DNA from 2 places in the Arthrobacter sp. UYP6 genome. Region 2 is predicted to be linked to the other one. Evidence: riboswitches for the same ligand, from Rfam matches in the RefSeq annotation. Region 2 holds a riboswitch; the other holds the start of a gene.

Region 1 (15,097 bases), on a different contig from region 2:
CTAGGGAGCCGGGACCGGAATCGTCGCCCGCAGCGGCTTCATGCCGACCGCCGGTGCCGCCCTGGGCCGCCGGCTTGGACGGCCACCAGAACTTCTCGCCCAGGATGAAGGCCAGCGCCGGAACAATCACGGTCCGCACCACCAGGGTGTCCAGCAGGACACCGATTGCCACCGTAATGCCCACCTGAGTCAGCGTGACCAGAGGCAGTACGCCCAGGACCGCAAACACCGCGGCCAGCAGGATGCCGGCACTGGTGATCACACCGCCGGTGGAGCGCAGCGCACTGAGCATGCCGTCCTTGGTGCCCATGGTCATGGCGTTCTCCCGGGCCCGGGTGGTCAGGAAGATGTTGTAGTCCACGCCCAGTGCCACCAGGAAGATGAACGAGTACAGCAGTGTGAGGGTGTCCAGGGCCGGGAAGCCGAGCACGTTCACGAACAGGAACCAGCTGATTCCGGTGCTCGCAACAAACGTCAGGAGCACTGAGGCGACCAGCAGCACCGGGGCCACAAGACTGCGCAGCAGGACCAGCAGCACCAGGAACACCAGGATGATCACCGAGGTGACCACCAGGGTCAGGTCATGCTGATTGGCAGCCAGCTGATCCACGCGTTCGGCAGCCTCGCCGCCCACCAGCGCCTCGTAGTCGGGGTTGGCCGCCAGATCGCTGCGCAGGTCTTCGATGAAAGCGTTGGCTTCGGCGGTGCCGGGCTCGTACCGGTCCACCACGTCAATGCGGGTTACGCCGTTGTTCTCGGAGACCACATCGGCCCCGGACACACCCTCAACGGCGGCGAGTTCCTCTGCCGCTGCTTGCGCGGAATCGGAATTGACCAGAACAATTACCGGTGAGGTGGAGCCTGCCGGGAAGCCTTCGGCCAGGGTTTCGGCCGCTGTGACGGCCTGCGGCTTCTCGGTGAACTGCTCATTTTCGCTCAGCCCGATCTGGACGTTGAACAGGAGTCCGCCGGCAGCCAGCAGGACGACGACGGCGACGCTGGCAATGCGCTTGGGCGCACGTGCCGTGGCCTCACCCAGCTTGCCCCAGAACTTGCCTTCGCGGGCGGCATCTCCCACCTTGGGAACAAAGGGCCAGAACAGCTTGCGGCCCAGCAGCACCAGGGCGGCCGGCAGGATAAAGAGGGCGCTGAGGATGGCCAGCACAATGCCGGTTGCTGCCGAGAAACCCAGTCCGCGGTAACTCATGGTGTCGGTGAAGAGCAGCACCAGCAGTGCCAGGATCACGGTGCCGCCGGAAGCGATGATCGCCTCCCGGGTGCGGGAAAGGGCTTTACCCATGGCCTGATACTTGGACTCGTAGGTGCGGAGCTCTTCGCGGTAGCGGGCAATCAGCAGCAGCGCATAGTTGGTGGCAGCACCGAAGACCAAAACGCTGGTAATGCCCACGGCGGAGGGATCCACGTCAATACCCACCACCGGGGCCAGCAAATCAACGACCTTCAGGGCTGCCTGCTCGATGGTTGCCACTACGGCCAGGGGAACCAGCCACAGCCACGGGGACCGATACGTAATGAGCAGCAGCAGTGCCACCACACCGGCGGTTACGGTCAGCAGGATGAAGTTCGCTCCGGAGAACACTCCGGCGAGGTCGGCGGTGAACGCTGCCCCTCCGGTCAGTTCGGCATTAATGCCCTCGGGGGCCGCCTCGGAGATGCTTCCGCGCAGGCTTTCAACCTCGGCGGCAACGGCATCGCCGTCGTCGGCCGCGGCCTGCAGTGTGACCGGAATAAGGCCAACAAGCTTGTTCTCCGAAACAATCGGCGGCACCTGGGGTGGGGGGCCAACAGCGCCCAGCTCCGCGGCGGCGGCGTTGATGTCCGCGATGGCTGCCTGGTCGGCATCCGTCAGTTCCGACCCGTCGGCCCGGGACACCACAATCAGTGCGGTGGATTCCTGGGCATCGGGAAACTCTTCAAGGAGTTCGTTGACCTGGGTCGTTTGGTACTTGTCGCTGAGGCCGCCAACGGTGCTGGCCTCATTTTCCTGCGCCGGCAAAGCAAAGAGGCCAATGACGACCGCAAGGCTCAGCAGCAGCGTAATCCAGGCCGCTTTGGCCGTCTTCACTATCCCTGCGTACATGCTCGCTCCTGGTGCACTAATAAGTATCTCCTGCAAAAAGTATCTCACTTTTAGAGATACTTCAATCTGGAGTTAGTATAGGGGCGTGGACGAAAAGGAATTGCGGCGCAGTATCGTCAATGCAATCCGCGGCATGGGCCTGGACGGGCAGCGTGTGGCGGATACTTTCGCGCACCGACATGGACTTAACAACACCGATATGCGGGCGCTGACCCTGATCATGGAAGCGGAAATGCGACATGAGCCCCTCACTGCCGGCCAGCTCAGCGCGAAGCTTGGCACCTCCACCGGTGCCACTACAGCGGTGATCGACCGGCTGGAGCGGGTCGGACATATCCACCGCAACCGCGACCATTCAGACCGCCGGAAGGTGACCCTGCACTTCGAACCCCTGGCGATGCAGCTGGCCGGAGCCTATTTTGGCCCGCTCGGAGCCCTCACCGACGAGGTCATGAGCCGCTACTCCACGCAGGAACTGTCAACTGTCCACCGGTTTATGGAAGACATGCGCGCTGCGTATTCTGCTCACCAGGCAGCCTTGTCCGAACCAGAGCCTCCGGCCTCGCCCGCCCCGCCGGAACAACACGCACCGTAACGCCTGCAGCATCCCGGCTTCAGGAACAGGTAAGCTGATAACCGCCTGCCGGCCAGTCCGGCAGTCCGCCCTCGTAGCTCAGTAGGATAGAGCGGCCCTCTCCTAAAGGGCAGGTCGTCGGTTCGATTCCGGCCGGGGGCACCACCGCGTTATTGCACCGCTAGCTGCGGAGCGAATCCTCGTCAGTGCCGGCGTCCGCCAGGGCATCCACGGCGAACTGCGTGCCGTGCAGCTCCGCATACCGCCCGCCCAGTGCCAGGAGCTCAGCATGGGTTCCCTGCTCCGCGATGCATCCCCCTTCGATCACCAGGATCTTGTCCGCGTTGCGGATGGTCGACAGCCGGTGCGCAATGACGACGGCGGTGCGGCCTTCCAGCGCTTCCCCCAGAGCCGCCTGCACGGCGGCCTCGGAGGTGGAGTCCAGCGCAGCGGTCGCTTCGTCCAGGATGACAATCCGGGGCTGCGCCAGCAGCAGCCGGGCAATGGTCATCCGCTGGCGCTCGCCGCCTGAAAGCCGGTAACCCCGCTCCCCCACCATGGTGTCCAGACCGTCCGGAAGGGACCGGATGAGATCCTCGAGGCGGGCACGCCGCAGCGCATCCCACACCTGTTCCTCGCTGGCTTCGGGATTGGCCAGCAGCAGGTTGGAGCGGATGCTCTCATGGAACAGGTGCCCGTCCTGGGTCACCATGCCCAGCGCCTGGCGGATGGAAGCAAAGCTGACGTCCCGGACATCGGTGCCGGAGAAGCGCACTGCTCCGGAATCGACGTCGTACAGCCGGGAAAGCAGCTGGGCGATGGTGGACTTGCCTGCACCGGAGGTGCCCACCAGCGCAACTGTCTGGCCCGGCTCCACCCGGAACGAAATTCCGTGCAGCACTTCTTCTCCGCCGCGCGAATCGAGCACCGCGACGTCCTCCAGCGAGGCCAGCGACACCTTGTCCGCCGTGGGATAGGCGAACCGGACGTCGTCGAACTCCACGCCCAACGGACCCTCGGGAACCGGCACCGGGTTCTCCTTCTCGCGGATGAGCGGTTTCAGGTCCAGAATCTCGAACACGCGCTCAAAGCTCACCACCGCGCTCATGATTTCCACCCGGGCGTTGGCCAGCGAGGTCAACGGTGCGTACAGCCGGGTCAAGAGCAGCGCCAGGGTCACCACATCGCCGGTGTCCAGCTTTCCCGTCAGCGCGAAGTACCCGCCCAGCCCGTAGACCAGGGCCAGGGCCAGGGCGGAGACCAGCGTCAGGGCCGTGACAAAAACGGCCTGCATCATGGCCATCTTGATGCCGATGTCCCGGACGCGGGCGGCCCGGACGGCAAATTCGGTGGATTCCTGATCGGGCCGGCCGAAGAGCTTCACCAGAGTGGCACCGGGTGCCGAGAACCGTTCGGTCATCTGCGTGCCCATGGAAGCGTTATGGTTGGCAGCCTCACGGCGCAGCGCGGCCAGCTTTCCGCCCATGCGACGGGCCGGAATCAGGAATACGGGCAGCAGCAGCATCGCCAGGACCGTTACCTGCCACGATGTGTTGAGCATGACAATCAGCGTGAGAACCAGGGCAACAACGTTGCTCACCACGCCGGACAGGGTGCCGCTGAAAGCCTGCTGGGCGCCGATGACGTCATTGTTGAGCCGGCTGACCAATGCTCCCGTGCGGGTACGCGTGAAAAAGGCGATCGGCATCTTCTGCACATGGTCAAAGACCGCGGTCCGCAGGTCAAGGATGACCTGCTCACCAATCCGGGAAGAGAACCAGCGGGTGGCCAGGGAGACCGCTGCGTCGGCCACCGCCACCACAGCAATCAGCAGCGCCAGCTGGATGACCACGGCGGTGGCGGAGCGGGCCACAATGGCGTTGACCACTTCACCGGCCAGGACCGGGGTGGCCACCGCAAGGAAAGCTCCGAACGTGGACAGGAGGACAAAGCCGATCAGCTGCTTCTTATACGGGGAAGCGAACGCGACGATCCGCTTGAGTGTCTCCCGGGAAATCTTGTTGGTGCCGCCCTTGGCGCTGGAGATCTTATGAAGAGAACTCCAGGCCGCGCCTTCCATGCTCATGATTAGTCCTTACGTTGTTAGCACTCTCCAGCTTAAGCCTCGGCGCTGACACAGATATTCCATGGACTCCGACGCCTCGCGGGGGACACCTCGGAACCACTGTTGGCGGGAACAGGGAAGCCCGGAACCGGGCACCGAAGTCAACTGCCTGCCGCAAACGGAACATGGTGTGACGCATCACGCTCCGGGAACCCGGGCGCTGGTACACTACCATTCGCTGGCCCCTCCCGGGACCCCGGCACATCATTGAAAGGCCTCCATGCCCACCGCGCTACTACCAGTGCAGGAAACGTCCGACGACGCAGACGCGCAGTATGCGGTGGTGGCGGTCTGCAGCCCGGATCTCAGGGACGCAGCGGATGCCGTCCTGCAGGCCGCGGGGGTGACACCGGTGCATGCCGAGGATGACGACGAGGCCATCCGCGCTGTGCAGGAGCTGGATGTGGTTCTGGGCATTATCGACGCCGAAATGCTCGCTGCCGCCCGGCCCGAACAGCTGCGCCGGCTCAGGCAGGAACCATCCGTTGCCGGGCTGCCGATCATCCTGCTCTCCGGGGACGGGGAGCCGGACATTGAGACGATGGTCGCGCTTGGCATCACCCATTTCGTGGCTGGCAGGGACCAGGGTCATGATCTAACCAACCGGGTGGCTCTGGTTCTGGCGGGCAGCCGAGCCACGCGCAGCCGGAAAATCGCCGCCGCCCGTCTGCGGGATCGAACTCGGGCGGTCTCCGCCGCGCTGCGCGGAACCAACGATCCTCAGCAGATGGTGGACGTTGTAGTCCAGGGACTGGGCGAGGCCTTCGGTGTCTGCCATGTCCGGATTGACACTTTCCCGGACGAACGCGTTCCTGAGCTGGCGGCATCCTGGAGCATGGCACCCCAAGCGGCCGGCCTTCCTCCGGTCCCGGCGCCCGAGGCCCTGCGGCTCTGCTCGTCTTTGTGGGAACGGGAGCGGGTCCTTCGGGTGGAAGACCATCTCTCCCCCAATGATCCGGAAAAGGCACTGCTGCCAAATGGCGTGCCCGCGGATGTGCGCACATCTGTCATTGCTCCGCTGGCCCACGGCGACCACATCCTTGGCTACGTCTGGCTCGCCGGCGCCACCGGAGCCCGGAGGTGGAGCCGAACCGAGCTTTCCCTCATCCAGCATGTGTGCGGCAACCTGGCCCATGGCCTGCTGCAGGGCCACCTCATCACGGCCCAGCGCGAGGTCCTGTCACGGCTGAGGGAACTGGACCAGGCCAAAACGGACTTCGTGGCCACTGTGAACCACGAGCTGCGAACACCCCTGACGTCCATCACCGGCTACCTAGATCTCATCCTGGACGGCTCCGGCGGAGAAGTCCCGCCGCACATGGTGCAGATGCTGGAAATAGTGGGACGCAATGCCACCCGGCTGGATCAGCTCATTTCCGATCTGCTCACCATTTCCCGCACCGATGCGCACGCCGGTCTAGCGGTGGAGGAACTTGATCTTGCCGAACTGCTGGAAACGGTGGCAGCAGCTCTGGCTCCGGCTGCCGCCGCGAACGCAATCACGCTGCGGCTGGGCCCGGTGGCAGGTCCACTCCTGGTGGATGGAGACGCAGCCCAGCTGGAACAGGTCTTCACCAATCTTGTCTCCAACGCCGTGAAGTTTACGCGCCCGGGCGGGAGCGTGAAGGTGCTCGGCGATACCATCTCCACTGACTCCGGAGCCCAGATCCGGGTCACGGTGGAGGACAGCGGCATCGGCATCCCGGAGGCGGATATTCCCAAACTTTTTCGGCGTTTTTTCCGCGCATCCAATGCCACCAGTGCGGCCATTCCGGGAACAGGACTTGGCCTGGCCATCGTGCAGGACATAGTGCTCCAACACGGAGGGGAACTGGACATCGATTCAGTGATGGGCCGCGGGACCACAGTGACTGTCCAGATTCCTGCCCGCTGACTTCTCACTGACAAGCAGGCACTCAGGGAACAATGCGCTCCGGGAACGAGTAGCAGTTCAGCGACGTTCCGCGGCTGAACCCCACCAGGGTCATCCCCGCGTCCTGGGCAAGCTCCACGGAGAGCGAAGACGGCGCGCTTACCGCTGCCAGGACCGGGATCCCGGCCAGCTGGGCCTTCTGGACCAGCTCAAAGGATGCCCGGCCCGATACCTGCAGGACGGTTCCGCGCAGCGGCAGCATCCCTGCACGCAGGGCCCATCCCACCACCTTATCCACAGCGTTGTGACGGCCCACGTCTTCGCGCAGGCACAGCAGGTCTCCGTCGACCGTGAAGAGCCCGGCGGCGTGAACTCCCCCGGTGCGGGCAAAAACCTTCTGCTGCTCCCGCAGCGACTCGGGCATTGCCGCCAGCGTCGAGAGCGGCACGCGTACGTCGTCGGCCCCTACGGAAAAGTGCGAAGACTTGCGGACCGCTTCTATGGAGGCCGTGCCGCAAATACCGCAGGAACTGGAGGTGTAGACGTGGCGTTCCATCGCAGTATCGGGCAGTGCGGTTCCAGGACGCAGCTGCACATCCACCACGTTGAACGTCTGCTGCCCTGACTCATCAACTCCGGCGCAGTAGCGCAGGCTGATGAGCTGGCCCGGCTCCCAGATAATGCCTTCGGAAACCAGGAACCCGGCCACCAGGTCAAAATCGTCACCCGGTGTCCGCATGGTCACTGTGAAGGAACGGCCTTCCACCCTAATTTCCAGCGGCTCTTCACCGGCCAGCACGTCCTCGCGCTTGGTGGTTGTTCCATCGGTCCGGAACTTAGTGACCTGTCCGCGGCGGGTAACCCGTCCCATGTCTGTCTCCCTCAACGCTTGGTTGTACGTGAACTGCCATGATGCCCCGGCTCCCGGCAAAGAACCCGGTGATTCGCAGCCACAGCGGCCGCCAATGCGCACCTGCACTCAGCTCCGAGATTAGATCAAATTCCCCCGCCGGGACCCTGGATCACAGCAGGATTGGCCCCGGCAATGCGCTGATCCTAGTGGGCGGGCGGCTGCCGGACCGTCCACGGCAGCGGCAGCGCCGTAATCGCTTCATCCGTGGTGCAGCCGCTCTCCGGGATGACCATCACGGCATCGGCATCGGCAATCCCACGCAGCATTCCTGAGCGGAAATACCGCGACGGAAGGGCCCTTCCATTCTCGATCCGACACGGGATGAGCCGGGTCCGTCCGGGCAACGGCTCAATGTCCACACCCACGAGCACATGGCGCTCGGGAGATAGCGGCGCTCCGCGGAGTCCGTCCAGGAGCGGCTGAAGAACAGTAAAGACCGCCATCATGGCGGCCAGCGGATTGCCGGGCAGCGCTACGAGCAACCGCCCGTCGGGAAGGCGTGCCAGCATAGTCGGATGGCCGGGGCGCATGGCAATCCCGTCGATCAGAAGTTCCGCCTGCATGTCCTCGAGGGCCTGCCGCAGATGATCGGCCTCGGAGCGCCCGGTGCCGCCGGTGGTGATCAGCACGTCTCCGGAGGACATGGCGATGGAGGTCTCGTCGCTGGCATCTGAGCTCAGCGCAGCCACCACGTCTTCATAACGGTCCGAAAGACGCCTCACCACATCCATGCGGCCGCCCAGCATCGTGACCAGCTGCGGCAGCTGCGGTCCGAAGGTGTCTCTGACCTGCCCGGATTCCGGCAGGCCGTACTCTATAACCTCATCCCCCGTCAGCAGGAGGGATACGCGGGGTGAGCGCAGCACCGGCAGGGTGTCATGTCCGCAGACGGCGGCCAGGGCAATGTGTGCCGGGTTCAGGAGCGTGCCCCGCTCAAGAGTGACTTCTCCCGCTGCCGCTTCCTCGCCGGCGGGCCGGATGTGTTCGCCGGCAGCGGGCTCGTCCCCTCGGGCCGCGGGGCTAAGCCTCAGCACAGGCTGGTCCCCGTCCGAAACAATGCCGCTTTCGGAGCGGAGCACGCTGTGCGCACCGGCGGGAATCATGCCGCCGGTCAGAATAGGGACTGCCTGCCCCGATTGAAGCGGGCGACGGCCCGATTCTTTGTGGATCTGCCAGCGTTGCGCGGGCGGCTCCTGATGGGTTACCAGCTGCCAGGGCGGCGGACCCGCCACGGCCCACCCGTCCATCGCGGAGGAGGCGTAATGCGGAACCGGCTGCAGCGCGGCCGTATCCTGGGCGAGGATCTGGCCCAGGGCCTCGGCCAACGGGACGGTCTCGAAGGGTAAGGCCCGGCCGGCGGAGAACGCCGAGCTTCGGGCGTGTTCCCAGGAAGCGTTCGGCTGGAGCGGAAGGATCACGGGGGTGGAATTGTCAGTGGTCATCAGAAGCTCCGCTTTCACCGTAGATTTTGCATTCCCGGGCGGCTACGCGCATTGCTGCACCCATGGCCACGGTGTCGTCAGCCTGTCCGCTTCCTGCCGCCAGGCCAGCCGCGAATCCGGCCACGAAAGTGGTGAGCGGCGCGGCGGGGCGTACCACTGAGTGGGCCGCAACCGACGCCAGCTGCAGCACTGCACCGACGTCCACCGCAGTTCCTTCAAGCTCCAAGGCGGTGAGCAGTCTGCCGCACCATGCTTGAAGTTCTTCTTCCTGGCTTGCCATTTTCCTGCTCCTTTGCCGGGTTCACTTGCACGCTGCGGGATTATCCGATTCCCCTGCGCCTGACGTTCCCACCGACCAGCGCCTTGCGTCCTCCCACGTGTCAATGTCCGTTGTGCTGTGGGTCGGCACCGCAACGTTCCTCCACTGCACCCTAGCAAGGAGCCGCTTCATCGAGAGATTATCCAGTCCTCCAGGCCTGTCGAAAAATCCGATGGCGGCACCCAGTGGCGCCGTTCGGTAGAGCCCAGCCAGGGGTTGTACCGCCCCTGTTTCATCGACAGCCAGGAGGGACAGAGGCGGGGCGTGCCCCTCACTGGCATGTGCCGCGGAGAGGAGTGCTTCCACTGCCCCGGCAATGAAGGGCATGTCGCAGGCGAGCACCAGCGTCCATTCCGGCGATGGGCGGGCGGCCGCTTCATCCCGCACCGCCAGGGCCGTCCACGCAGCGGCTACGGCGGCAGCGGGCCCGGAGAAGGGCGGATCCTCGCGAACCAGCACGGTGCTATCTCCGGCGGCGCCCACAGCCTCGCGTAGTTCAGGCGGCCCGGCGACGGCCCGCCCGTCAGCGCCCGAAGCGGCCTCCAGAGTAGCACTCAGCAGCGTCTTCCCGGAGGTCTCCAGCAGCGCTTTGGAGATTCCGCCCAGACGTGATGACCGGCCGCCGGCCAGCACGATGGCATTGAACGCGATGTTATCGAAGGAGGGTCGAGGGCCATCCGGCAGCGGCATCAGGCAGCCGTGCCGGCATCAAGGAACTCGTTCCACTGGGGTGCCGGCCGCTCGAGTTCACGGATTTGCCAGCGTGCTCCCCGCGGCGGCTGGGGGCGGATGCGCAACTGCCACCCCAGCTGGCCCAGCGTCCGATCCCCCTTGGCGTTGTTGCAGCGCAGGCAGCAGGCCACCATGTTCTCCCAGCTGTCGGCTCCGCCCCTGGATTTAGGCAGGACGTGATCCACGGTGGAGGCGGCCTTGCCGCAGTAGGCGCATTGATGCGAGTCCCGGCGCAGGACTCCCCGACGCGTGGCCACGGTGCCCTCCCGGAAGGGAATCTTCACGTACCGGTGCAACAAGATGACGGACGGCCGGGGAAGGATCTCCGTGGGTCCCACCACCGGTTCTCCGTCCTCGGCAACAACACTGGCCTTTCCGGACAGTACCAACACCAGTGCCCTGCGGAAGCTCACAACAGCCAGCGGCTCATAGCCGGCATTCAGAACGAGAGTACGCATGCACATTCCTCTTCGCCTGCGGTCCATCGGCGGGAGGCATCCCGCCGGCGGAGGACGGTACTTCAGATGATCTATGGAAAAGAGTATGCCCGGATCCTGCTCTTCGCTATTTCCTGCGCCGGGAGGCGCTTTAAACAGGTCAAGGGCCCCGCTTGAAGGAGGAGCCCTTGACGGCAGCCGGCAAAACGGCTGCGAAATACCTTGTGCGGTGTTTAGCCAACCCTGATGTACACGCCGCCGGAGCCGAGCTCAGCTGGCGCCACCACCGTGGAGTTACCGTTATAGCCGCCGTGGATGGCCTGTCCGTTGCCCACGTAAACGGCAATGTGGGCCATGCCCATGCCGCCGTCGGCGTAGTAGATCAGATCACCGGGAACGGCCTGGGACGCACTGACGGTGCTGCCCAGGGACAGGTAACCGGCAGGCCAGTCATGGAAGCTGATGCCCGCAGCAGCCAGCGAGTTGGTGACCAGCATGGTGCAGTCCTGAGAGACACCCAGCTGCGCGTAGGCCGCCGCTGCAATAATGGCCGCGGTACCCGAGGATGCCGCCGGAGCGATTTCCTGGGTGGGGGCAGCGGAGAGCGCCAGCGGGGCGGCAGCCCCGGTTTCGAATGCCGGTTCCGGTGCCGATTCCCCGGACAGCTGGGTTCCGGCCTGCGACTGCACGGCAACCTGTGCCTGCGGGGCTTCAGGAGCCACGATGACTCCGGCTACCGCCGGTCGATCAAAGCTCACGGTTGCCGTCTCGGGCACGGTCAGCTTTGCAGCAGTGTTCAGGTCCAAGGTGCTGGACTGCACGTCGCGAACCAGATCGGAACCCGTTGCGTTAGCGGCAACACCGCTGCTCAGGACCAGACCGGACGCGGCAACAACTACGGCTGCCTGGCGGCCGACAGTTCCTGCATTGGCGGACACTGCGTGGGCAAGTGCGCTCAGCGGGGCAGCACGTTCCACCGGCGCCCGGTGACGGGCGCGCTCAGTTGTAGAAGTCATACGGGTGCGATCTCCGATATCTGCAACTGGACTTAGCTGACGCGGACGAAGCTTGCGCCGCCGAGGTAGGACAGCGGGTGCAGGACGGTGTTCATGCCGTCGAAGCCGCCGCTGATGACCTGGCCGTTGCCCACGTAGATGGCTACGTGGCCGGAGGTGATGACAAGGTCGCCGGGCTCGGGCGAGCCAACAACCGTGCCGAAGGCGAAGAACTGTGCGGGAGCGAGATCGCCAACCGACTTGCCGACGGAGCGCAGAGCAGTCTCCACCATGGCAGTGCAGTCCTGGGCGACGCCGATCTGCGCGTAAGCCGAGGCAACCAGGCCGGCACCTACGCCGCTGGCAACCGGGGCGGGGGCCGGAGCCGGAGTCGGGGTGCTGGCGGCGGGAGCAGCCTGGCCTGCAGCCGGAGCGGCCGGAGCCTCGTAGGTCTGGGCCTGGACGGCGACAACCTGCTCAGCCTGAACGGCAGCAGCCTGCTGAGCCTGAACGGCGGCCTGTTCCTGTGCTGCGGCGGCGGCAGCTGCGGCTTCTTCTTCGGCTGCCAGCTGGGCGCGGTACTCGGCTCCGGATACAGAGGAGACGGACTCAAGCGTGGCCAGTTCGAACGGGGCCTGCGCGGAGACCGAAACGGCTCCGGTGGAGGTGACTGCACTAAGTGCGGTGGCCTCGAGTGCCTGTCGATCGGTGCTGACGGCTGCCTGGGCGGGAAGGCCTGCGGCAAGTACGAGGCCTGAAGCGGCGACGACGACGGCGGCCTGGCGGCCCATGGTTCCAACGTTGGAGGTGACTGCCCGGGATAGAACTGAAATTGGGCTCGTCTGGACGGTGGCCGCGCGACGACGGCCGTGAGCTACTGATGACACAAGTTTGCCTCTCCCAATGCCTACGAGGTGAGCTGTCGGATTCGGATGGGAGTCACCCGGCTGCTGGACCAAAAGGTCCGAGCAACTTAACCCCTAGGGCTTCTTGCGAAACCCGAATGTGGTTCCCCCGCCTCTGCCATGCGATGTTGCGAACGGACCTCAAACAGTGGCAGAGCTCGGCGATCTGTTCGAGAGTGCCCGATCTTTGGCCGATCAGGCACGAGGATGACCTTATAACAACATTGGCGAAATGTCACGTTCAGGTCACGAAATGGTTATCCTGCGGTCACAGCCAGCCCAGCGGGTCAACGACCTCGCCGTTAACCATGACTTCAAAGTGCAGGTGGCAGCCCGTAGAAGCGCCCGTGGTGCCGCTGACGCCCACAAGGGCTCCGCGCTCCACTGTGTCCCCCACGGCCACGGCCCGGCTGGACATGTGGTTGTACGTGGTTTCCACGCCGTTGCCGTGGTCAACCACCACACGGTTTCCGCCGCCAAAGTCATGCCAGCCGGAGAAGGTCACCGTACCGGCGGCGGCTGCGGTGACATCAGTGCCGCACGCTGCGGCGAAGTCCTGGCCGCGGTGAAGTTCACCGGCACTGCCCGTAATGGGACTGACCCGGTAGCCGAAGCCCGAGGTCTGCACCAGTTCCGAGGCCAGCGGCTTCGCCAGAGTGCCCTGGGCCGCACCCGCTGAGATCTCCGAACCGGCGGCAACAACCACCTGGCGGAGTTTCGCTTCGGGATCAAACCGGCTGCTCAGCGCTGCCCGCTCAAAATCAGCCGTTGCCTGGGGATCCGCCGAGACTACCGGCGCTTCCACCGCAACTGCCTGCATTTCCTGGACCGGCTCGCTAACGGCCGCCGTGGTCGGCAGCGCGACGGTGAGGATCAGGCCAGAGGTTGCCGCGGTGATGGCGACTTTCTGAGCGGCGTCGCCGATGGAGCGGTTCTTCGTTTCTGCGCGGCGGCGGCCGGATGCCTGGCCGTCCCGCGGACGTGGAGCCGGAGCCTGAGCAGACGCGCGGCGCCTGCTCGGGGCAGCATGCTTCGACAAGTTGTACCTCTCTCATAGGCCTGCGAAGTTAGCTGTCGGATTCGAGTAGAGAAACTCGGCCCCACACTCACCACTGGCCGCACCATGGGTGCGGCCGTTGTGCTGATACTGGAGGCTTCACCCCGAGGCAGCCGTAGCTGCCAGTTGATGGGTCCTCCGCCCCTGCCTGAACGGTTTGAATGTCCGGGCCAGCGGCAGGGTTCGGCGGAAGGCCCGGATAACGGTGTTATTTCAACGTCAGTAAGTCACTATAGGGGAAAAAGGGCAAAAGAGACCATTCCGTTATCCGATGGAGGACACAAACACGTGGGCGGCCACCTCGGGGGGCAGCTCCAGGGCACCTTCGATGCCCGGAACCCGCACTGAAACGTATCCAGCGACCACTTCGGCGGTGATCTCCGCCCCCGGGCGCAGCCCTGCCTCATCGAACTGGGTCAGCAGTTCAGGCTCCACCTGAACCGGCTCCGCCAGCCGAACCAACATCATCTTGGTTCCCGGCTCAGCAGCGGCCACGGCTGCAAAGAGATTGGTGACTCCGTGGTGGAACAGTTCAGCAGGCATGCCGCCAATCTCTTCAAGGCCCGGAATGGGGTTGCCGTACGGCGACTCCGTGGGATGACCCAGCAGCTCGTACAGCCGGCGTTCCACACGCTCACTCATGACATGTTCCCAGCGGCAGGCCTCGTCATGGACGTAGGCCCAGTCCAACCCGATCACATCCGCGAGAAGCCGTTCGGCCAGCCGGTGCTTGCGCATTACCTCGGTGGCACGGCGGCGGCCCGCTTCAGTCAATTCCAGGTGTCGGTTGCCGGAGACCACAACCAGCCCGTCCCGTTCCATCCGCCCGATCGTCTGGGACACAGTCGGCCCGGAATGGCGCAGCCGCTCGGCGATCCGGGCCCGGAGCGCCACGATGTTCTCTTCTTCGAGCTCCAGGATGGTCCGCAAATACATCTCGGTTGTATCAATGAGGTCCGTCATGGCAGGCCGCTCCTATGTACTCAGTGGAAAGATCAGGAGAACAACGGCGGACGCCGCCGCCACAGGTCATTACTGCCAATACGTTAGCTCATTCGGACATAGTGCAGATAATTCCGCCGGCATCGGACAGGCCCCGCGGCGCGTTCACAAATGGCCCGAGACGGGACCGGTGGGGCAGAATAAAAGGGCATATCAGAGCACCTGCCTACCGCTTGGAGCGATACACCATGGGCGAAGCCGCCGCACTCAAGATTCCTGCCGAACTTCTCCCGAAGGACGGACGGTTCGGAGCCGGGCCCTCCAAGGTGCGCCCGGAGCAGTTGGAAGCCCTGTCCCGGGCGGGCACCAATCTGCTGGGCACCTCCCACCGGCAGGCCCCCGTCCGCAACCTCGTGGGCAGCATCCGTGAAGGACTTTCGAGCCTCTTCCGCGCTCCGGACGGATATGAAGTGGTTCTGGGTGTGGGCGGGTCCACTGCTTTCTGGGACGTTGCATCCTTCGGCCTGGTCCTGGACAAGGCCCAGCACCTGTCCTTCGGCGAGTTCGGGTCCAAGTTTGCCGCGGCCACCAATAAAGCGCCGTTCCTCGGACCCTCCACCATCATCAGGTCCGATCCGGGCACTCGCCCGGAGCCGGCGGCCGAAGCCGGTGTGGATGTCTA
Region 2 (15,097 bases):
GAGGTCAGGTGATGGCCGATACGTTGGTGGAGCGGGTGACGGGGCAGGCGCGGGCTGAGGATGTGAGGGTGCAGGTGCAGTTGGTGATGACGGATCGGGCTTTGCTGGCCGGGGTGTTGCCGGACCTGGCGGGTGATGGCCCGACTACTGGAGCTGGTGCTGACAGCGCTGATGGTGCAGGTGGTGCAGACAGTGTTGATGCTGCCGGCGGCGGCGCGAAGGCTGCGGGTGGCGGCGCAGGGGGTTTTGTTCCTGAGGGTTCGGAGCCTGCGGTGCTGTTGGGGTACGGGATGGTTCCGGCTCAGTGGGCCCGGGATTTGGTCCGCGGCAGTATCGGTGCGGGAAATGATCCGGCTGTTGAGACTCGTGCCACCGATGGTGTTACTGAACCCGGTGGTTCTGATGGCACCAATGGCGGCGCTGAACCTTCTGGCGGCACTGCACCCTCTGGCGGCGGCGGGACCAGCACATCAGGGTCTGGGTGGGGGAATGCCTGGGGTTCGCCGCCGGTGCGGCCGGATCCGCGCACGCAGGTGTGGTTGCGGCGGTTGTATGTGGTTCCGGGGTCGGGGCAGTTGGCGGCGATGGACTCTCGGGCGCGGTTGGTGCCGCGGGGTTTGGCCCGGTTTATTGCGGCTCGGGACCGGGTGTGCCGGATGCCCTGGTGTGGGGCTCCGATCCGGCATTATGACCATGTTGTTCCGTTTCGGGAGGGTGGTCGGACGTCGGCGGAGAATATTCAGGGGTTGTGCGAGGCCTGTAATCAGGCCAAGGAAGCACGGGGCTGGAGTACCAGGCCATCCCAGGCGCCGGAAGGCAGGCATACGGTAGCGACCACCACACCCACAGGACATGTCTACCGATCAACCGCCCCGTCTCCGCTGGCTCTGGAATGAAGGCGCACAAACCAGGGACCAGGCCGCCAACCATCGCCTGCACCGGGGCCGGAAGACAGACACCAATACGGGAGTCAGCACTCGGGCCGGGACACGGGACAATAGGGACGTGAGCACATCGCATGCACCCGGCAACCCGGACGTCCTCCCGCAGATGCCCTTCGACCTTCAGCACATTGGAGCAGGACTGGTCTTTGCCGAGGCGCTGCCGGATCTATTTACGGCATTGGACCCAAGGAACGGAACGCACGGAACGAATGCGGCGGTTGTCCAGGCGCCGCCGGGAACCGGTAAAACCACGCTCGTGCCGCCGATGCTCGCCAATCTGTTGGCCGCACAGCAGGAAGCCCGACAACCGCCCGCAGCCCCGGAAGCCAAAATCCAAGGTTTACCAGTCCAGGAACCCGCCACCGGAAAACTGCCCAGAATCGTCGTGACGCAGCCGCGCCGGGTGGCGGCTCGCTCGGCAGCCCGACGCCTCGCAGCGCTCGACGGCAGCGGGGTCGGTGCCCGGATCGGCTACACCGTACGCGGTGAAAGCCACGCCGGTCCGGAGACCGTCATCGAATTCGTCACCCCCGGCATCCTGCTGCGCCGGCTGCTGTCCGATCCGGGGCTGGAAGGGATGGCCGCCGTCGTTCTTGACGAAGTGCACGAACGCGGCCTGGAAACAGATCTGCTGTTGGGTATGCTCACCGAGGTGCGGCAGCTGCGCGATGATCTGAGCCTGGTGGCAATGTCCGCCACGCTGGACGCACCGCGGTTTGCCGCGCTGATCGGGAACGACGGCGAGGATCCGGTTCCCGTAGTCGGGTGCCCCTCAGCCCTCTACCCACTGGAAACCCGCTGGCAGCCCGCGCCCTCCCTGCGCCTGGACGAGCGCGGCGTAACCCGCAGCTTCCTCGACCATGTTGCCGACACCGCCGCAGCAGCTCACGCAGAACTGCTGGCCGAAAATCCGCAGGCCGACGCCCTGGTCTTTGTCCCCGGCGCCTGGGAAGTCTCCAGCGTTGCATCCCGTATTCGCGGCCGCGCCGGGGCCGGAACCGAGGTGCTGGAGTTGCACGGGCAGATCGATCCGCGGGAACAGGACCGCGCTGTTTCCGGTCGCGCCCCCGGGGACAAGCCCCGCATCATCGTCTCCACGAGCCTGGCCGAATCCTCCTTGACCGTCCCGGGGGTCCGGCTGGTCATTGACTCCGGATTGGCGCGGGAACCGCGCCGGGATGCGGCACGCGGAATGTCCGGCCTGGTGACCGTCTCCTGCTCCCGGGCCTCCGCCGAACAGCGGGCCGGACGTGCCGCCAGGCAGGGGCCCGGACGCGTGGTCCGCTGCTACGACGAGCGGACGTTTGGAGCAGCTCCTGCGCACCAGACGCCGGAGATCTCGGTGGCGGACCTGACCGCCGCAGCATTGGTCCTGGCCTGCTGGGGCTCCCCGGGAGGTGAGGGGCTGGCGCTGCCCGATGCACCTCCGCAAGCAGCCATGGAAGATGCCCAGGCCGTGCTGCGGGATCTCGGTGCCGTGGATACCTCCGGGGCCGTGACCTCCACGGGCAAGACCTTGGCCCGGATCCCCGCCGATCCCCGCCTGGCCCGGGCGCTGCTGGACGGATCACGTGTTGTTGGAGCCCGTACCGCGGCAGAAGCCGTAGCACTGGTGGCGGGCGATCACCGCGCTCCCGGTGCCGACCTCATCCGGCTCCTGGCTGCCCTGAGGTCGGGACGGGATCCCGGGGAGCGGCGCTGGATCGAGGACGTGCGGCGCATGCAGGGCATCGCCCGCCGTGAAGGACCGGCAGGCCGTGAAGGACCGGCAGGCCGTGAAGGACCGGCCCGCCGTAAAGATCCAGCTGACGTTACTGGCGCTGATGCCGTCGGATTCGTGGTCGGACTGGCCTTTCCGGACCGCATTGCCCGCCGCGTATCCGGAGAGGGACCCGAACGTTATCTGCTCTCCTCCGGAACCCGTGCCGGGTTGCCATCGGGAAGCCCTCTGACCGGACATGAATGGCTAGCGGTCGCCGAAGTGACCCGCGCTCAGGGCCGTGACACCGCCGGCACCGGAGCCGTGATCCGCTCGGCGGCGCCGCTGAGCCAAGACACGGCGGAAGCGGCAGCACATCATCTGCTCATCGACACGGTTGAGGCGCGTTTTGTGTCCGGCCGTGTCACCGCCAGACGTGAGCGCCGTCTGGGCGCCATTGTGCTTTCCACCACACCGGTCCGGCCGTCGGCGGCGGATGGTCGGGCGGCGGTGGCCCGGGCCCTGATGCAGGAAGGACTCGGCATCATTGGCTTCTCTCCGGCCGCGGAGGCCCTGCGCCGCCGCATGGCCTTGATCCGCCGGGAGCTGGGGGAGCCGTGGCCGGATGTTTCCGAGCCGGCACTGCTGGCCCGGCTGGACGACTGGCTGGCACCTGAGCTTTCGTCCCTTGCAGCGGGTGCCTCGGTGAACAGCGTGGACCTCACCGAGCCGCTGCGCCGCCTGCTGCCCTGGCCGGAGGCCTCACGCCTGGCGGAACTCGCACCGGAACGCCTCACCGTTCCCAGCGGCTCCAACGTCCGGATCGCGTATCCGGAACCCGGCGACGACGGCGGCAGGCCGGTGGTGGCGGTCAAACTGCAGGAGTGTTTCGGCTGGGCGGAAACCCCGCGGGTAATCCAGGGCAGGGTCCCCGTGCTGTTCCATCTACTCTCGCCGGCCCGCCAGCCACTGGCTGTGACGGATGACCTGGCGTCCTTCTGGGCCGGACCCTACCTGCAGGTGAGGGCCCAGATGCGGGGCCGATACCCCAAACACCCCTGGCCTGAAGATCCCTGGTCGGCCAAGGCAACAGCCAAGACAAAGGCCCGGATGTAGCGGCTGCGGGCACGCGATATCCGCTGGGATACGGATCACGTGGGTGGCTGCGCTGGGATAGCAACGCGCGCTCATAGGCTGGTAGGGCGGCGATCCGTCTCTTTGGCCGCAGTGAAAGGCCGGCTAGACCGTGATGCTCCACCTCCGTGATTTTCTGTCGGTTCCGGCCGGCCGCGGCCACCGCTTTCCCGCCGTCCGGGTTGCCGCCGGCCTGCTGATTCCGCTGCTGGTCCTGATTCTGATTGGCCACACCGATCTGACCATGTGCGCCGTCTTCGGCTCCCTGACCGGAGTCTTTGGCCGCAGCGAACCGCACTGGCGCCGGCTCCGGCATCAAAGCCAGTCCGGTGCGCTGATGTGCCTGACCGTGGTTGCCGGAGTTTCCCTCTCCCTGACCGGTGGCGGCCCCTGGGAAGTCGTTGCGGCCGCCACAGTGATCGCCGGAGCCATATCCGTTGCCGCCGACTACCTGCGCGTGCGTCCCGCCGGACCGTTCACCTATATTTTCGCCTTCACAGCAACCGCCGCCGCCCCTTTCTCCGGCACCGTGGGCGAAGCCGCCCTAGTTGCAGCCGGCAGCGCACTGACTGCGGTCCTCCTCGGGATTGCCGGCCGGGCACATGCGCGGCGACACACCCCGGTGCTTCCCCGAACACCGGTGCCGGCGCCGAACTGGAGCGCCATCCTGCAGCACTCGGGCAGATACATCACCGCCGTGGCCGCGGCAGGATCCCTGGCCGTGCTGGTGGGACCCGGACACAGCTACTGGGCCATGCTGGCAGCTTGCGCTCCGATTGCCGCCGCCGATGCAGCCCGGGCACCACTGCGGGCAATCCATTTCATCCTGGGAACCTATGCGGGAGTACTGCTCTCAGGGCTGCTGCTGCAGCCGGAGTGGTCTGCGGTGCAGCTGGCCGTTCTGCTCACCGCGCTGCAGTTCGCCGGCGAGGTGTACGTGATCCGGCACTACGCGCTGGCCATGGTCTTCCTGACACCGGTGGCACTGCTGATGACCGACTTTGCGTCCCACCAGCCGGTGTGGGACCTGACTGTGGATCGGGCGGTGGAAACCACCATCGGTGCGGTGGTCGCCGTCGTCGTTGTGTTGCTCACCACGCAGCGGAAGCCGGCCGGGCCGCCTGTCCCAACCGCCGGCGCCGCGGCTATTAACGCCCGTCGAAGCCCAAACCGGCGCAAACGCCGGACCCTCCGGCAGCCCGGCGAATAGACTTTCTTCCATGACGGACCGACCCCGGATCCTCGTCGTGGAAGATGACCGCCGGCTGGCCCGGATGCTGGCGGACCTCCTGAAGTCGGAGGGATATCTGGTGACGCTGGCCTTTGACGGGCAGCGCGCACTGCACGAGGGTCTGACCCATCCCTTCGACGTGCTGCTGCTGGACCGCGGGCTGCCTGCCATCGAGGGCCTGGATGTGCTGGCCCGGCTCCGCAGCCGCGGGGTGCTGACACCGGCCCTGATCCTCTCCGCACTGGGCAATCCTGCGGACCGGGTGGAGGGGCTGAACCGCGGCGCTGAAGATTACCTGGCAAAGCCCTTTGACGTTGACGAGCTGCTGGCGCGGCTGCGGGCGCTGCAGCGCCGGAACATCACCCGGGTGCCGGTGCTGCCCGTGCCCGGCGGCACCCTGGACACCACTGGGCGAACCGTCACCACCGACAGTGGGGAAGTGGTGGTGCTCTCGGACCGGGAGGGTGCACTGCTGGAACACCTCGCGCGGCGGCCCGGCCAGGTTTTTCCCCGGGCGGACCTGCTGGACGCGGTCTTTCCCGAAGCGGACGACGACGGCGTGGTGGACACGTATGTGCATTACCTCCGGCGAAAACTGGATAGGGAAGCGGTGCTCACTGTGCGCGGCGTCGGCTACCGGCTGGGGGTGCGGACATGAGGGTGCGGATATGACGGTATGGTCATGACGTTACGGCGCATGAGGATGCGGCGGCCGATGACGCGCATGACCCGCAGTCCGGAGGAAACCGAGCTGCGGCGGGCGGCGCTGCGCCTGGCCGTACAGTTCACGGCGCTGACCGTGGTGCTGCTGGGTCTGGCCGGCATCCTTGTCTACGGATTGGTCTCCACCCAAAACCGTGAGGCGGCCGATCAGACCATGGCCGCGGAGGTGCAGATCGATTCTCCGCGGGAAGCACCCCTGGATGTTTTTCTGGCCGTGTATGACGACGGCCGGCTGGCGGTGTCGCGCAACATGCATTCCACTGGATGAGGAGGCCGCTCACAATGGTGGCCGCCAGCGGCGAATCACTCCGGACTACCGTGACGGCGGGCGACCGGCCCTACGGGGACCGGACCTACGAAGTGCTGACCGTTCGGCGCGGCGGTGACGTGGTGCAGGCAGCCGTTGACACGCATGAGGCGACCGAGCAGCTGCGCCGGCTCAGCCTCGCCTTGGTTGTCTCGGTCCTGGTCTCGGTCCTGGCGGCCGGACTGGTGGCGGGCGCGTTTTCCGCCATCGGCCGCACGGGCTGCCATGCGGCCGATGGCCGGGGCGCTGGCCCTGCAGCGACGGTTCGTGGCCGACGCCAGCCATGAACTGAGGACACCGCTGACGCTCCTAAGCGCCTGCGCACAGCTGCTCCGGCGTCGGCTGGCGTCGTCGTTGTCGTCAGCGTCACCGGTGTCGCCGGCGGATGCGGCAGAGGTGCCGCCCGAATCTTCGCCAGACAGGCACGCCGATGCGGAGGCGCTCCAAGCCGCGGTCGGGGCAGCGACGCCCAGGACACTCAGGAAGCTCCTGCAGCCTGACCTCGGGCCGGGCTGGCATTGAACCGAACGGCTGCATACCAGCCGATATCCAGAACTGTCCCAGCAACAATAAGGCAACAATAAGGCAACAAAAAGGGAACGTCCGGACCAGATGGCCGGACGTTCCCTTTTTGTGTATCCCTCTCGAAGAGCGGGTCCGTTCGCTTCCCGCGCACCGAGGTGAACTACGGCGTGGTTAGGCTACGCGGTAGTACACGGCGCCGGAACCGACGTTAGCGCTCTGCTGAACAGTCTGGTTGCCGTTCCACCCGCTGTGGATGGCCTGGCCGTCACCGACGTAGATGGCGATGTGGGCAAAGCCCATGCCGCCGTCAGCGTAGAAGGCGATGTCGCCGGGCTGGGGGTCAGAAACCGGAGTTCCGTATGCAGCAAGCTGCGCCGGTGACAGGTCGCCAACGGAGTGGCCGGCTGCCCGGAGGGCAACCTCAACCAGGACGGTGCAGTCCTGGGCGGCACCCATCTGGGCATAGGCGGAGCTCAGCATGATGGCGTTCGTGCCGGTCACAGCTGCACCGGTGGGAGCAGCCGGTGTCACAGCGGACGCCTGGGTGGTGATGCTGCTGAAGTCGGCCACAGCGGCGGTCTCTACGGCCGGAGCGGCATAGACAGCTTCGGCCGGAGCAGCGTAGTCGGCTTCGGCGGGAGCAGCATAGGCAGCTTCAGCAACTGCAGCCACGGCGCCGCCGGCGTACGTGATGACATCACCGGGGTAGATGATGGATTCCAGTGACAGGCCGTTCAGCGCCAGGACGTCGTCCAAGGTGACGCCGTACGTTGCAGCAATTTTGCTCAGCGTATCGCCGGACTGGACAACGTGGGTTGAGCCGGTGGCGGCAGCGGCGGGTGCCGCAGCCTCCACGGGAGCAGCTACAGGAGCCTCCACAGGAGCAGCTACAGCGGCAGGAGCGCTGTAGGACTCGGTTGAGTCGTTGGCGATGACGCCCGCCGAAGCGGGACCGGCCATGCTCAGCACCAGACCGGAGCCTGCTGCCATGACGGCAGCGGCGCTGCCGATGGTGCGTGCTTTACCGCTGGTTGCGGTCGCGATGGAGGCCAGCAGTCCGGCGTTGTTGGCACGGTGGCGTCCACGAGTGTTGTTAAAAGACAATGAGTTACCTCTCCCGATACCTGCGAGGTGAGCTGTCGGATGCGGATGGGAGTCATCCGGTCCGCCGAAGAAACCTCGGCTGACTTAACCCCAAGGATTCAAAGGAACCCGTAGATGGTTCCCCCGCCTCTGCCGAAGTGTTTATATCTGTGGACCTTGACCAGCGGCAGAGTTAGGTAACAAGCCAAGGGAGCCGCTTCAGATAACGGCATGGGTTCTACTGTAGGAGAAGATTACGGGGAGATAACTATTTAGTAACGGAACTCGCAGGAGGGTGTGAGTGGCGCCTCTTTGTGCTACAAGTGGCCGGTGGCACACTGTGGACGTTCCACCCCGGAACGGCAGGCCCGCGACGGGGGCAGAGGTGGCCTGGGCTCACCACCGCGCACTCCGCGTCCCTCCCGGCTACGCCGGCAAGTCAGCCTGTCGTTGGGCGGATGCGGAAGTGAAGTTCCCGAATCCCAGCATCAGATCACCGGGGGCAAGCCTTAGTCCGCGGACAAGACCGGAGCCCTTAAGCACGGACCCGCGCTGCTCCGGCGGGAACGATTCGTGGTCCCCGCCGTCAGCAAGCACCACGGATTCTGCCTGCACGGCTCCAAGGATCTGGGAGCCGGAACCGAGGACCGAACGTCCGGAGACAACTGCGCCGTGGGCCAGCCGGGCGCGGTCGCCCACCGCCACGGCATCCGCCCGGCCGGCGGTGAGCTGGACTCCGCCGGGTCCCAGCGTGATTTCGGATCCGAGGAGGAGCATTCCGCCGTGCTCGGCGGACAGGAACGCGCCGGGATAAAAGACATTCCGGTGCCCGATGACGCATGAACTCTGCTCATCCACTGAAATAACGGTGCCGGGATAAAACACATTTCCCTCGCCCAGCTGAACTCTGCGGGAAATTAGTGTGGAGGAAGGATCGAGGATCTGCTGGGTGGCACAGAGCTGAAGAATTTCCGCGACGGTGAGGTAACCGAATTCTTGGCGAACGCTGTCGGGGTCATTTCGCTGGAGCTCTGGCATATTCTTCTCTTCCTCCGTCATCTTGCCGGACCGGGCACGCAACCACCGGAACCGGGAGCCCTCCTAGCCTACCCGTCCATTGCGCTCCGCAGCGGCGGGCTGAATACGGGAATTAGCGCTACATGAGCGCCGGTAGGTTTGTCCAGAGTGCCGGTCCGAGTCCAGATGCAGGTGATCTGAAGAAACAAAGGCATCTCCCTCATCCCGGGAAGCCTCCCGGCAGGTTAGGAGCGCAGATATGCCAAGGTAGCCAGCACCCGGCGGTGGCCGCTGTCCGACGGAGAGAGGCCGAGTTTCGCGAAAATGTTGCCGATATGTTTGCTGACTGCGGTTTCGGAAACGGAAATAGCCTGTGCAATGGCGGTGTTTCCAAGACCCTCCGCCACTAGTCCCAGCACCTCGAATTCACGCGGGGTCAGCGACCTCACCGGGTCCCGGGTGCTGCGGCGGCTGAACAACTGGGCAATGACCTCCGGATCCATCACGGTGCCACCGGCCAGCACCCGTCTGAGGCCGTCCACAAAATCACCGACCTTTCCCACGCGTTCCTTCAGCAGGTAGCCCACACCCTGCGCGCCTGAGGCCAACAGACGGCTGGCGTACCGGTCCTCCACATAGGCGGAGAGGACAAGGACCGGAAAATCCGGTACCCGTGAACGAAGTTCCAGCGCCGCGCGCAGTCCCTCATTGGTGTACGACGGCGGCATCCGCACATCAAGGACCGCGCCGTCCGCGCTCCCGGGTTCAAACGCAGCGAGCAGGTCCTCGGCATTATCGGCGGACCCGACCACCTCAAACCCCTCGCCCTGGAGCAGCAGTTCCAGGCCCGCACGCAGCAGGGCGTCGTCTTCGGCGATCAGAAGGCGCATGGCAGTTCCACCCTTAATTCGGTTGGTCCGCCCTGCGGACTGGTGAGGATTAGTTTGCCTCCAAAGGCCGAGGCCCGGCGTGCAATTCCGGCGAGACCGGTCCCGGCAGCGAGTCCGGTGCCCGTGCCGGTCCCGCCGCCGTGAGGCGGTACAGCGGCACCGCCGCGTCCGTCGTCGTTCACCCGGACCACCAACACATCTTCGCGCGGGACGGCTTCGGTCCGGAGGATCACTTCAATCCGCGACGCATCCGAGTGCTTCGCGGCGTTGGTCAGGGCCTCGGCCAGGATGAAGTAAGCGGCCGCTTCCACAGCCGCCGGAGCCCGGAGCAGACCGTGCACGTCCAGGGAACACGGAATAGGGGACCGGCTGGTCAGCGCGGACGCGGCGCCGCCCAGACCCAATTCATCAAGAATGGGCGGATAAATGTCATGCACGGCCTCGCGCAGCCCGGCCAGGGCTTCCGTGGCGGCATCCTGGGCGCGGCCGATGAACGGCACCGCTGCCGCCGGATCGGTTTCCGCAGCACGCTGGGCCAGCCCGAGCATCATGACCACGCCCACCAGCCGGTTCTGGGCGCCGTCGTGCAGTTCCCGTTCGATCCGGCGCAGTTCCGCGGCGTGCGCGGTGAGGGCGCTGGCCCGGGCAGCGGAAAGATCCTGGATCCGGCGGGAGAGCTCGTCGTAGCGGCGGGGCGAGAGAATCGCCAGCGTTCCGCCGCTGAGCCGCCGCGCCATCCACGGCGGCAACAGCCAGGCAGCAAGTGCGTAGGCCAGCCCCAGCAACACGGTGACTGCCGCGGCGGGCCAGCTGGTCACCGGAAAGGCCAGCTCCAGCGGCGTCGCCTGCGGAAACAGCATCCACCACGGCGCAGCGAGTACATAGAGCACGGCGGCCAGGGGCAGCGCCACGGCGAGGCATCCGGCCAGCAGGGCAAAAGCGCCGTGGAACAACAGCCAGGACACATCGCGCTTTGTTTCCGGGGCACTCACCAGCGCTGCCAGCTCGCCGAAGCTCTGCCGGCCATCCAGCCGGCGGCGGTCAAAGGGTACGACGGCGGAGCTATAGGCGCCGGCGCGGGCCTGCGCCCGGGACGCCAGCAGATTCAGGGCCGCCAACAGGCGCGGAACCGGATACAGTCCAACACCCAGCGGCAGGAAGGGAAGCAGTACGACGCCGGCTATGAGGAGTCCCAGCGACGCCGGCCAGGACAAACCCTCGCGCAGCAGGAAGCGGACATCCCGCAGGCGGGTCTCCAGGCTGGCACGGGCGGGAAGTATCACCTGCCCGATTATGCCCTGCCGCACACACGGTGTCGGTATAGCCAGCTATACCCCGGATTGGGTTGCTGGCCGTATCGGTTCGGGGATTGCTGCTCCGTAGCGTCGAAGACAGCGAAAGTGCGGCGGCAACCGGCCGCCGCGGCCCGACACAAAGGACGTCTCCATGTACACCGACGGCACTGAACTCCCCGGACCGGCTGCCCTGCAGCTGGAGGGAGTGTCCAAGAGCTACCGCTCCGGCACCGGAAGCGTACCGGCCCTGCGCGGGGTGTCCCTTGCCGTGCCGGCAGGGACCTTTACGGCCGTGATGGGGCCATCCGGTTCCGGCAAGAGCACCCTGCTGCAGTGCGCCGCCGGGCTTGACACCCCGGACAGCGGACGGGTGCTGCTGGGATCCACCGATATCTCGGCCCTGCGCAGGAGGGCCCTGACCGTGTTCCGCCGGGACCACGTGGGGTTTGTGTTCCAGTCCTACAACCTGCTGCCCCAGCTTTCCGTTGCCCGCAACGTCACGCTGCCGCTGCTGCTGGGCGGCCGCAGCGTGGACCGGGAATGGCTTGACTATGTCCTGGAAGCCGTGGGGCTGAGCGGCCTGAATGAACGGAAGCCACAGGAACTCTCCGGCGGGCAGCAGCAGCGGGCCGCAATCGCCCGTGCCCTGATCACCCGCCCCGATGCTGTCTTCGCCGATGAGCCCACCGGAGCCCTGGACTCGGCCACCGCCCGGCAGGTCCTTGATCTGCTGCGGCACACGGTGACCGATCTGGGACAGACGGTGGTGATGGTGACCCACGATCCGGTGGCCGCCTGCTCCGCGGACAACGTCATCTTCCTCGCTGACGGGCATCTGGACGGCAGTATGGCCAACGCCAGCGTCCGGGACGTCACCGAGCGCGTGGCCTACCTGGGGGAGCGGTAACGATGTTTGCACTGGCTACAGCATCTATCCGGCACAACCGAGGCGGTTTCGCCGGCGTCTTTTTTGCCGTCTTCCTGTGCGCCGCGCTGATCTCGGCCATGGGAATCCTCATCGAATCGGGGCTGCGCGGAGGTACGGCCCCGCAGCACCTCGCCGGCGCCGACGTAGTTGTGGCGGCTCCGCAGTCGATGCCCGTACCGGAGGACATTGCGGCGCCTTTTGCCGAACGCGTCCTTCTTCCCGCCGGCAAGGTGAACGACGTGGCCGCCGTGCCGGGTGTGGAGCGGGCGGTCGGGAATCTCAGCATTCCCCTGGTCGGCGGGGAGGGGGAGAGCATCGAGGCGGCCGCGTGGGAATCAGCGGCGCTGGCACCCTATGCGCTGACCTCCGGCCGGGCACCGCAGGGAACGCAGGAGATTGTTCTGGACGACTCCTTCGGGGCCGCTGAGGGTTCCCGCATTGTGCTGTTCCATGGGGGAGAACCCGCTGAGTACACGGTGGCCGGCACCGTCACAGCGCAGGGGAGTGCCGCACGCGGTGATACCGATACCAGCACCGGCTCCGCGGTACCGGCTGCTTTCCTTAGTTCCTCCGGCGCTGCAGCCCTGTGGCCGCACGCGGGAATGCTCACCTCTGTGGGGGTAATAGCGGAACCCGGTGCCGATCCCGGAAAGCTGGCGGCTGCCATCGAGACTGAAGTGGCCGGCGTCGTGGGCTATACCGGAGACCGCCGCGGCGACGTGGAGACGCCGGGCGGCGCCGCCGGCCGCACGATGCTGTTGGTACTGAGTGCCTCCCTGGCCGGGACGGCCGTGATGACAGCGGTCTTTGTGACGGCGGGAACCCTGTCCCTGTCGATCATGTCGCGGCGGCGTGAGTTCGCCCTCCTGCGCGCCGTCGGAGCCGGCGCCGGCCAAACCCTCGCACTGATTGTGCGCGAGGTGGTGCTGGTAGCGGGGGCTGCCGCGGTCCTGGGGTCGCTGCCCGGGTTCTGGCTTGCCCAGCTCCTGGCGCGCCAGTTCACAGCCGGCGGGATCATCCCCGCGGACTTTGCCCTGGCCTACAGCCCGCTCCCGGCGCTCGCGGCTGTGCTGCTGAGCTCTGCGGCCGCAGCCGGAGCTTCTCTGGTTGCCGCCCGCGGAGCCGTGCGGGCAACACCTACAACGGCACTGCGGGAAGCTGTCACGGAAAACCCTGCCCTTGGCCGGCGTCGGGCTGTCACGGGCCTGGTCCTGCTGGGCAGCGGACTGCTTGCCGCGCTCACACCGCTGGCCGTGCCCGGCCTGGCTGGCCTGACGGCGGCTGCGGGAAGCGTGCTGCTGCTGGTCATCGGTGCCGCAGTGCTCGGGCCGTGGATCGTGACGGGCGTCCTCAACGGAGTGCGGCCGCTGCTGCGCCGCAGCCCGTCTGCGTCCCTGGTCCTGGCGGAAGCCAATGCGGCTGCCTTTCCCCGCCGGCTCGCGGCCGGAATAGTTCCGCTGGCTTTGGCTATGGCCCTGGGGTCGGTGCAGCTGTTTATCGCGCCGACAGTGGAGACCGAGGCGGCGCAACAGTCCCGGGACTCAGTGGTGGCCGACTATCTGGTTTCGGCACCGGGTTCCGGTATCTCCGCTGATCTTGCCGACCGGGTTGCGCAGGTGCCCGGTGTGCAGGCGGCAACCCCGGTGGCCCGTTCCGCCGTTCTGGTCCAGGCCGCCTTCCTGGGCGTGGAGGAGACCGTAGAGGCCTACACTATTTCCGGGCTGGGCGGACAGGACCCGGAGAAGTCGCTGGATCTTGGGCTCAGCGAGGGTTCGCTGGGGCGGCTGGCCGAGCCCGGAACCGTGGCGCTCAGCGACGATCTGGCCCGGGCCTCCGGCACTGCAGTGGGCGCAGACTTCGCCTTCCACTACGGCGACGGAACCGAGGCGACCGCCGTCGTCGTCGCAACCTACGAGCGTGGGCTGGGCTTTGGTGACCTTGCCGTGGACAACGAAACCCTGCGGCAACACACCACCGCCGGGCTGAACGACTACATACTGGTCACCGCGGTTCCCGGGGCGGACGCAGTTCAGCTGCGGGCCGCCGTCGGCGCCCTGGGGCTAACGATGCTGGACCGTGACGAACTGGGTGCGGCCGGGGCTGACGAGCGCAGCGCCGAGTCCTGGATCTCAGTGGTTGGGCTGCTGGTCCTGCTGGGCTACGTTGGCCTGTCCGTGGTCAACGCCCTGGTGATGGCCACCGCGCGGCGGCGGCCGGAGTTTATGCTGCTGCGCGCTCTCGGCGCCTCGGACCGGCAGCTGCGGCGGATGACCGGTATGGAAGCGGTGGTGGTGGTGCTGGCCGCCGTGGTGCTGGGAAGCGTGCTAGCACTGCCGCCGCTGATGGGCATTGCCTTCAACGTTTCCGGGCAGCCGCTTCCCACGATTGTTCCGGCAGTCTTCCTGGCACTTGCCGGAACAACGGCGGTAATTGGCCTGGGTTCCATCGCGGTGGCCACGCGTGCCGCGCTGCGGCCGGTCCGTGGCTAGGGTCGGGATGTGACGCGGTACGGTGCCGCCGTCGTCGAGGGTGTCCCTCCGGCCCGCCGAGTGTAGGGACGATACCGCTCCGGCCCGCCGAGTGTAGGGACGATACCGCTCCGGCTGCGTGAAAGCGGCACGATTGCGACTTTCGATGGTCCGGAACGCCACGACCCCTACACTCGACGGCGCTCGAGGGCGCTCGACGGCGGCCTATCCACACGAGTGTGAAGCCGGCACCTCGGGTGCTTTAAAAGAGGGCAGCCCAGCGTATCCGATTGCGGCTCCCGCTCCGGGGCCGCATAGGATTGCATCCCGGGCCAGGACCGTAGTGACGGCCCGATGTGAACGTCCACAACCCTGAACAGGATTCCTCCCTTTTGAGTATTGACTCGTCTTCCGTCGCCACTTCCGCGCCGTCGTCGTCCGGAACCTCGAACCGCCGCAAGGCAGCCGCGCCTGACTCCCTGGACCCGCGCACCAAGACTGTGATCGGCCTGCTGCTCGTCTCGTCCTTTGTGGTGATCCTGAACGAGACCATCATGAGCGTGGCCCTGCCGCGCCTGATGGCGGATCTGAACATTACCGCCGCAACTGCGCAGTGGCTGACCACCGGATTCATGCTGACCATGGCAGTGGTCATTCCCGCCACCGGATTCCTGCTGCAGCGTTTTTCCATGCGCGGCCTGTTCGTCACCGCCATGTCGCTGTTCAGCGCGGGCACGCTGCTGGCGGCGCTGGCCCCGGGGTTCGGCACGCTGCTGGGCGGCCGCATCATCCAGGCCGGCGGCACGGCGATCATGCTGCCGCTGCTGATGACCACCGTTCTGAACGCCGTGCC

Evidence for each region. Region 2 has a riboswitch for cyclic di-AMP ahead of ABIB35_RS04540 (LysM peptidoglycan-binding domain-containing protein). Riboswitches for the same ligand answer to the same signal wherever they lie in the genome.
Region 1: linked by a shared signal. The riboswitch ahead of ABIB35_RS11670 (M23 family metallopeptidase) and the one ahead of ABIB35_RS04540 (LysM peptidoglycan-binding domain-containing protein) in region 2 are both predicted to bind cyclic di-AMP.

The regions. Positions count from the first base shown of each region.
Region 1 is NZ_JBEPPM010000012.1:81,589-96,685, forward strand. It holds gene ABIB35_RS11610 (MMPL family transporter) at 1-2,101, opposite strand, end outside; gene ABIB35_RS11615 (MarR family winged helix-turn-helix transcriptional regulator) at 2,187-2,696, shown strand; tRNA gene ABIB35_RS11620 (tRNA-Arg) at 2,764-2,840, shown strand; gene ABIB35_RS11625 (ABC transporter ATP-binding protein) at 2,857-4,761, opposite strand; gene ABIB35_RS11630 (sensor histidine kinase) at 5,021-6,694, shown strand; gene fdhD (formate dehydrogenase accessory sulfurtransferase FdhD) at 6,717-7,544, opposite strand; gene ABIB35_RS11640 (molybdopterin molybdotransferase MoeA) at 7,730-9,028, opposite strand; gene ABIB35_RS11645 (DUF6457 domain-containing protein) at 9,018-9,308, opposite strand; gene mobA (molybdenum cofactor guanylyltransferase) at 9,330-10,037, opposite strand; gene ABIB35_RS11655 (HNH endonuclease) at 10,037-10,537, opposite strand; gene ABIB35_RS11660 (NlpC/P60 family protein) at 10,750-11,532, opposite strand; gene ABIB35_RS11665 (NlpC/P60 family protein) at 11,565-12,302, opposite strand; cyclic di-AMP (ydaO/yuaA leader) riboswitch at 12,402-12,566, opposite strand; gene ABIB35_RS11670 (M23 family metallopeptidase) at 12,685-13,455, opposite strand; cyclic di-AMP (ydaO/yuaA leader) riboswitch at 13,458-13,672, opposite strand; gene ABIB35_RS11675 (iron-dependent transcriptional repressor DtxR) at 13,738-14,436, opposite strand; gene serC (phosphoserine transaminase) at 14,664-15,097, shown strand, end outside.
Region 2 is NZ_JBEPPM010000004.1:43,721-58,817, reverse strand. It holds gene ABIB35_RS18715 (HNH endonuclease) at 1-896, shown strand, start outside; gene hrpB (ATP-dependent helicase HrpB) at 1,051-3,759, shown strand; gene ABIB35_RS04565 (FUSC family protein) at 3,893-4,987, shown strand; gene ABIB35_RS04560 (response regulator transcription factor) at 4,998-5,666, shown strand; gene ABIB35_RS04555 (hypothetical protein) at 5,724-5,999, shown strand; gene ABIB35_RS04550 (hypothetical protein) at 6,014-6,325, shown strand; gene ABIB35_RS04545 (histidine kinase dimerization/phospho-acceptor domain-containing protein) at 6,264-6,560, shown strand; gene ABIB35_RS04540 (LysM peptidoglycan-binding domain-containing protein) at 6,735-7,667, opposite strand; cyclic di-AMP (ydaO/yuaA leader) riboswitch at 7,671-7,816, opposite strand; gene ABIB35_RS04535 (LbetaH domain-containing protein) at 8,073-8,684, opposite strand; gene ABIB35_RS04530 (response regulator) at 8,909-9,553, opposite strand; gene ABIB35_RS04525 (sensor histidine kinase) at 9,541-10,836, opposite strand; gene ABIB35_RS04520 (ABC transporter ATP-binding protein) at 11,000-11,755, shown strand; gene ABIB35_RS04515 (FtsX-like permease family protein) at 11,758-14,265, shown strand; gene ABIB35_RS04510 (MDR family MFS transporter) at 14,637-15,097, shown strand, end outside.